Regions from separate parts of the Acerihabitans sp. TG2 genome, predicted to be linked through region 1. Evidence: predicted binding sites of a transcription regulator. Region 1 holds the regulator's gene; the other holds the start of a gene.
What was found. The regulator CRP, encoded in region 1, controls carbon source genes, mostly activating them, when cyclic AMP is high. The targets are predictions, from matches to a motif close to ATGTGANNNNNNTCACAT.
Positions count from the first base shown of each region.

Region 1 (3,822 bases):
TCGAACGCATGGCGCCCGAGCGCCTGGTGATCTCTCCTGGGCCCGGCACGCCGGACGACGCGGGCATATCACTGGCTGCTATCAGGCACTTCGCCGGGGTCATCCCGATTCTCGGTGTTTGCCTGGGACATCAGGCCATCGCACAGGCCTTTGGTGGCAAAATTGTGCGCGCCCGGCAGGTCATGCACGGTAAAACCTCGGTTATCCGCCACGATGGTCGCGGGGTGTTTCACACCTTGGTATGTCCATTGACGGTAACGCGTTATCATTCTCTGGTGGTTGCCCCGGACAGCTTGCCAGCGTGTCTTGACGTCACCGCCTGGAGTCAGCAAGCAGGACACCCGGATGAAATCATGGGGATCCGCCATCGAACCTTGCCGCTCGAAGGTGTACAGTTTCATCCAGAAAGCATTCTTAGCGAGCAAGGGCACCTACTGCTGGAAAACTTTCTTAACCACGCTGCTTTAGCGACCGACGCCACGGAATACTGAGGAACGTCTGCCGCTAAGGTTCAATGCGTCATCGGATAATTTTTTAGGTAATCAGCAATAAAACATTGCAGAAAAATGATTTTTTATTCATATTTTATGATTATAATTTCATTAATCCTTTTGTGACGAACCGGGTAAAAAGCTTATGAAAAAAGATGATAGCGCAGTGACACGGGAAACTTTCGATCGGGTTATTCTGCCTGTTTATGCGCCGGCACAGTTTATTCCCGTAAAAGGGAAAGGCAGCCGGGTATGGGATCAGGATGGCAAGGAGTATGTAGATTTCTCCGGCGGCATCGCGGTAACCGCACTTGGCCACTGCCATCCTGCACTGGTTGCAGCACTAAAACAACAGGGTGAGACGCTGTGGCATACCAGCAATGTTTTCACCAACGAACCGTCGCTGCGCCTGGCCAGTAAATTGATTGATGCGACCTTCGCTGATCGGGTGTTTTTTGCCAACTCGGGTGGTGAGGCGAATGAAGCGGCATTCAAATTGGCTCGCCATTATGCTGTCACCCGTCACAGTCCCTACAAAACGAAAATTATTGCGTTTCATAATGCGTTTCATGGCCGCACGCTATTTACCGTCTCGGTGGGCGGACAGCCTAAATATTCCGATGGTTTTGGGCCAAAACCGGCGGATATCGTCCACGTACCGTTCAACGATTTGGCTGCGGTAAAAGCCGTGATGGATGATCATACTTGCGCGATTGTCGTCGAACCTATTCAGGGTGAAGGGGGCATTATGCCTGCCACACCAGAGTTCCTGCAGGGATTGCGTGATCTGTGCGATGAATACCAGGCGCTGTTGGTCATGGATGAAGTACAGTGTGGCATGGGGCGCACCGGCAAGTTATTTACCTATATGCACTACGGCGTGTTGCCCGATATCCTGACCACGGCAAAAGCCTTGGGTGGCGGGTTTCCCATCAGCGCCATGCTGACCACCGAAGATATTGCTTCGGTGATGACGGTAGGTACCCATGGCACCACCTACGGGGGTAACCCACTGGCCTGTGCGGTGGCGGAAGCCGCCTTGGATGTGATTAATACGCCGGCAGTGCTGGCGGGCATCAATGAACGACACGACCGCTTTATCAGCGCCCTGGAGAAGATAAACCAAAAATACCATCTGTTTGAGGACGTCCGTGGTATGGGCTTGCTATTGGGCGCCGCGTTACAGCCCCAGTACCATGGGCGCGCGCGCGAATTCCTGCATGCCAGTGCGGCTGAAGGTGTGATGCTGCTGGTCGCCGGTCCGGACGTGATGCGTTTTGCGCCATCGCTGGTGGTGGGGTTCGACGATATTGAACTGGGCATGGCGCGCTTTGAAAAAGCCGTGGCCAAGGTTGTCGGCGCTGATGACTAAGCGGTGCGCCGGGTGTTCGTTATTCCCGGCGTTCTTTTAACCGGCGCGACAACGTATTCGCTAACGACGAGCTCACGAAAAAAAAGCGTGGCGCAAGGCACCACGCCCGTTTTATGACACTATCAGCGCGTACCGTAAACGACAATAGTTTTCCCGTGCGCGGAGATGAGGTTTTGATCTTCCAACATTTTCAGAATACGTCCTACCGTTTCACGCGAGCAGCCGACGATCTGGCCTATTTCCTGACGGGTAATCTTGATTTGCATACCGTCGGGATGGGTCATGGCATCGGGTTGCTTCGCCAGATTCAACAGGGTTTGGGCAATTCGCCCGGTAACGTCCAAAAATGCCAAGTTACCCACTTTTTCGGAGGTGACTTGTAAACGATTGGCCATTTGTGCGGACAAACGCATCAATATATCCGGATTCACCTGGATCAACTGGCGAAATTTCTTATATGAAATCTCGGCCACTTCACAGGCGGTTTTCGCCCGTACCCAGGCACTACGTTCTTGACCTTCCTCGAATAAGCCTAGTTCACCAATGAAATCCCCCTGGTTAAGATAGGAGAGGATCATCTCTTTGCCTTCTTCATCCTTAATCAGCACCGCGACGGCACCTTTAACGATGTAATAAAGCGTTTCTGCTTTTTCGCCCTGATGTATAAGCGTACTCTTCGATGGATACTTATGAATATGGCAATGTGACAGGAACCATTCGAGAGTAGGGTCTGTTTGCGGTTTGCCAAGAACCATTCGTTGTTATCCTCTTTTGTCATCGCTGTCCTGATGAAGGACAGCGTATTCCCTATTACGACGCTGTGCTATTTCTCTTACTCCGCAGTAAACGGAGCGACGTAAGGGAACATATTAGGGTCTGGTTTTAGTGATGTTCTGATCGGACTCTTGCCCTTTCATTATCAATGAGCCGATCCAACCTTGTTTTTAACATAGGTTTGATGCAGTGTCTTCTGTTGTCTTGCATCAGCATGATGTATGTTCGCTAACATTGCCACTTTTCAGACAAATATGTAGTCTGGTGTAACGCTTTTCATCTGGAGTCATCTCATGCAAGCACGGGTAAAGTGGGTCGAGGGATTGTCATTTATGGGTGAGTCCGCCTCGGGCCATCAGGTTTTAATGGATGGCAATGCCGGAGAAAAGGCGCCGAGTCCTATGGAAATGGTATTAATGTCGGTTGGTGGGTGCAGTGCGATAGATGTGGTATCGATTTTACAAAAAGGGCGGCAGGATGTACGTGACTGTGAAGTGAAACTGACGTCTGAACGTCGTGACGAGGCGCCGCGTATATTTACCTATATCAATCTACATTTCATCGTAACCGGCAGCGATCTTAGCGACAAATCAGTCGAAAGGGCGGTAGCGCTTTCAGCGGAAAAATACTGTTCTGTGTCGCTGATGCTGGGCCAGTCGGTGCGAATGACCCATAGTTTTGAAGTGCGCGGCGAGACGCTTGTCCCCCACGCTTAGGAAACGTCGCCATACGTTGACATGCGTTGAGATAGTGACGCCAAGACCGTCGCAACGCTACCCACAGATCACAAGGCAGGCTATGTCCATGCCAACCCCCCTTGGCGGATAAGGTGTGGCACCAAGGTGCCGCGTCTTATTGAATCTGTTTTCCTTCCAGCAATTGTTGCACCAGCGGTCCCATGATCAATTCCATGGCCAGGCCCATTTTTCCGCCGGGTACCACCAAGGTATTAATATTGGAAATAAACGACCCCTGCAACATGGCCAACAGATAGGGTAAATCGATATTCTTTAAGCTGCGAAAATGAATGACAACAAAACTTTCATCCAGTGAGGGGATCGCCTTGGCGGCAAACGGATTGGACGTATCTACCGTGGGTACCCGCTGAAAGTTGATATGGGTACGGGAGAATTGTGGGGTAATGTAATTAATATAATCCTCCATGGAACGCACTACGGAATCCAT
Region 1 covers NZ_JAYGJO010000009.1:14,059-17,880, reverse strand. The annotation lists gene SJI19_RS10050 (aminodeoxychorismate synthase component II) at 1-491, shown strand, start outside; gene argD (bifunctional acetylornithine/succinyldiaminopimelate transaminase) at 637-1,863, shown strand; gene crp (cAMP-activated global transcriptional regulator CRP) at 1,986-2,618, opposite strand; gene SJI19_RS10035 (OsmC family protein) at 2,931-3,353, shown strand; gene SJI19_RS10030 (phosphoribulokinase) at 3,490-3,822, opposite strand, start outside.

Region 2 (3,822 bases), on a different contig from region 1:
AATGCGGTTAATCGACGCATCGAAGAAATCCAGGCCAATATGCACGCGGTTGAATAATTTCTGACGAACAATTTCGTTGGCAATAGCCTGCGTTTCATCATCAAGCAGCACCACATGATCGCTGTCCCAACGAACCGGGCGACTCACATGCAACAGCAGACGCGGGACAAATAAGATCGCGGCGGAAATCTTATCGGAGATCACTTCGGTAGGATGGAAATGACCGGCATCCAGGCACAGTGCCGTCCCCCGACTGGCGGCATAACCCAGATAGAATTCACTCGACCCCACGGTATAACTTTCAGCACCGATGCCAAATAACTTGCTCTCCACGGCGTCGATATGGTATTTGGCGTCGAATTTTTCTTCCATGATGGCATCCAGGGCTGACAGCAGCCGTTGGCGTGGTGCCAGACGATCGATGGTCATATCTTTCATGCCATCCGGAATCCAGATATTCATCACCGATGGGGTGCCCAACTCGCGGCCAAAATAGGCTGAAATACGACGACTGGCCTGGCAATGCTCAATCCAGAACTGGCGGATCTTTTCGTCGGTGTGGGACAAGGTAAAACCGTCCGCACTGAGCGGGTGGGAGAAACAGGTAGGATTAAAATCGAGTCCCAGCTGATGTTCACGCGCCCAGCTAACCCAACGGGCAAAATGTTTGGGCTCAATGTGGTTGCGTTCAACCTTACCTTCAGCTTCCAGGTAGATGGCATGCAGGTTCAGCCGTTTCGGCCCGGGGATCAGGCTAAACGCCATTTCCAAATCGGTCCGTAGCTCCTCGGCATTGCGGGCCTTACCCAGGTAGTTGCCGGTGGCCTGTATACCGCCGGTCAATGCGCCACCGGTGTTTTCAAAACCGGTGACGTCATCACCCTGCCAACAATGCATGGATACCGGCAGGGTATCAAGTAGTTCGAGGGCGCCATCGACGTTGACATCGATATCGGCAAATCTTTGTTTGGCCAGTTGCCAAGCTTGTTCAACGGATAAGCTCATGATAACAATTCCTCTTGATGATGGCAGCGCGCCACAAAACGGTGCCAATAAGTCAAAAATAACAATCAGGAAGCGACAAAGGAAAGAGACGTATTGATGGTTTAAGCACCGGTAAGACCATAATGAAAATGCCCCCTTTCATCCTATGACTGCAGTGTAGGAAGTTATTCATTCCGCTACCTTCCGGTGAATGCCATGGGTTTCATTGCGGTGGCAGAATCGTCAAGGTGAATGTGAAACGGATCACAAAATCATGCGGAATATAACGAATGGCCGTGGTCAAAAATAATAAGTAAGACCTGTGATCAATCCCGCAATTTTGATTATTACCCCGCTAATCTTAAAAAAAACGCGGCAATACGCCCACTGACGGTCATTTATTCAAGGTTTATTCTCCTCATCGCGACTTATTATGAAAGCCCGTTAAATGGTGAGGATAAAAATATGACCCGACTGTATGCCGAGAACTTTTTTAGTTCAGAAGACGCCACAGTAACCATTGAACCCCGCCTGCCCCAGGTTGCCTTCCCGGAGCATTACCATGACTTCTGGGAAATTCTGCTGGTGGAAAAGGGATCGGGCATTCACGTGCTTAATGATCAGCCTTATGTCTTGGGCAGTGGCTCGGTGTGTTTTATCCGGGCTGACGATCATCATTTATTTGAAAATGTCGATGACCTCAATTTGATCAATATTCTCTACCGCGCACCGAGTAAATTTCATTATCTCGCCGATATTAGCCGTTTTTTACCCGCCAAAGATGCACAGGGAGGCCAGGTAAACTGGCAGATTAATCATGCCGGCATGCAGCAGGCCAAGCGTTTTATCCAGACGCTCACCGAACTCACGACGGACACGTCGCCGGAAGGCATCGCGGCCAGCGAAGGACAATTTTTGCAGTTATTGATCATGTTGCGCCACAGTTGCTTTCAAGCGCAGGGCGAAGGAGGGGGTGAGGCACGTCTGCAGGGATTGCTGAGCTGGTTACAGCACAATTTTTGCAATGATGTCGATTGGCTGGTGCTGGCCGAGCAGTTTTCACTGCCGCTTCGCACGCTACATCGCCAGTTAAAACAGCGGACCGGCATGACGCCACAGCGTTACCTTAATCGCCTACGCCTGCTGGAAGCCCGCAAACGTCTGCAACAAAGCGATAAAACCATTACTGAAATTGCCCATGCCTGTGGTTTTAGTGACAGTAATCATTTTTCCACCCAGTTTCGGCGCGAATTTTCCCATTCTCCCAAAACCATCCGCAAAGGTGAACAGTAACCCTTACCCCACGATCCAAAGCTGACAACTGCTGCCTGTTTCAATTTTTTTATGTTGACATCATGCCATCATATCTCACCTTATAATGATGCTTAGGGCCCTAATTGTGTCTCACCTAAAGCTGGCGACCACCGATTATTTCCTGTCAGATAAGCATGCCATCACGGTGGCCGACCGACATCCTCAGCCGGAATTCGCTACCCATAGCCATGACTTTAATGAACTGGTGATCGTCTGGCGCGGCAACGGTCTGCATATCCTTAATGACGTTCATTACACCATCACCTGCGGCGATGTTTTTTATATTAACGCCGACGATCATCACAGCTACGAATCGGTCAACGCGCTAGAGCTGGATAATATTCTTTATAACCGCCAGCGGTTGACCCTCGGTGCCGACTGGGATCGATTATTGCCCGACGCGGGCACCGACCAGCGCCAGCGCTACTGGCGATTAGGCACCCCGGGGATGTCGGTATTGCGCCAACAGGTGGATGCATTGGCCGACGAATGCATGAAAACCGATCCTCTGTCGGCGCTACTTAGCGAAGCGCTTTTTCTGCAGGTCAGTCTGCTACTGATGCGTTTTCGCCACGCCCCCGACAGCCCGTTATTATCCGATGCCGAGCAACTGGATTTATTACTGATGGCGCTGCGTGTCAGCATTGATCAGCAATTTAAATTAGACGACTTTTGCCAGCAATATCACTTAAACGCCCGCAGTCTAAAACAATTGTTTAAGCAGCAGACCGGCATGGGGGTCAATCAATACCTGCGACAGTTGAGGTTATGCAAAGCCATGGATTTACTCAGGCATGGCCAGCAAACCATTGGTGAAGTGGCCGCGTGCTGTGGTTTTGAAGACAGCAACTATTTTTCCGTGGTATTTAACCAATCGGTTGGGGTAGCGCCTCGGGAATACCGCCAACGCTTTCAAAAAAACCTGGCGGCTGAACACATTATACGATCGTGAGTGTGCAACCCCGGTCCACTGTTTTAACATCACCCGACAATTTTCCACCCAAAACATCATCGTGCCTATGGCGCATCCCACTGATATGCGTATTGCATATTGCATATTGCATATTGCATATTGCGTATTGCATATTGCATATTGCATATTGCATATTGCATATTGCATATTGCGTATTGCGTATTGCGTATTGCGTAGGGATATTCCAGACAGAAAAGAAAAACAGCAAAAAAAAACCATCACGCCGTCAACAACAGAAAATAAAGTATTATTATTTCATAAAATAAATGTATTTTACGTATTAAAAAAACAGTAATGATTATTTCCCCGGGAAATACCAGGATATGCACTACGTTATTTTGCAAAAATATCCGTGGTTATCTTAATCACCGCCGCGCGAAGAAAAACCGACCGATCACGGATAAAACCGCAGCAAAACCCAGGTTCGGCCATGTCTATCTCGTCGGCTGCTGCAATAGGTCAGTTTTTGCTTGGTTGCTGGGTCGCCGGCGGGGTCACTGGCGTCACGGTTTTTTTGACATCTTTGCTATTGAAATACCACACGCCTAAGG
Region 2 covers NZ_JAYGJO010000015.1:46,509-50,330, reverse strand. The annotation lists gene SJI19_RS14305 (L-rhamnose isomerase) at 1-1,005, opposite strand, end outside; gene rhaS (HTH-type transcriptional activator RhaS) at 1,450-2,277, shown strand; gene rhaR (HTH-type transcriptional activator RhaR) at 2,366-3,250, shown strand; gene SJI19_RS14290 (hypothetical protein) at 3,731-3,822, opposite strand, start outside.
Region 2: rhaS (HTH-type transcriptional activator RhaS) is a predicted target of CRP. The motif match lies at 1,237-1,254, and genes of this name have one in related genera.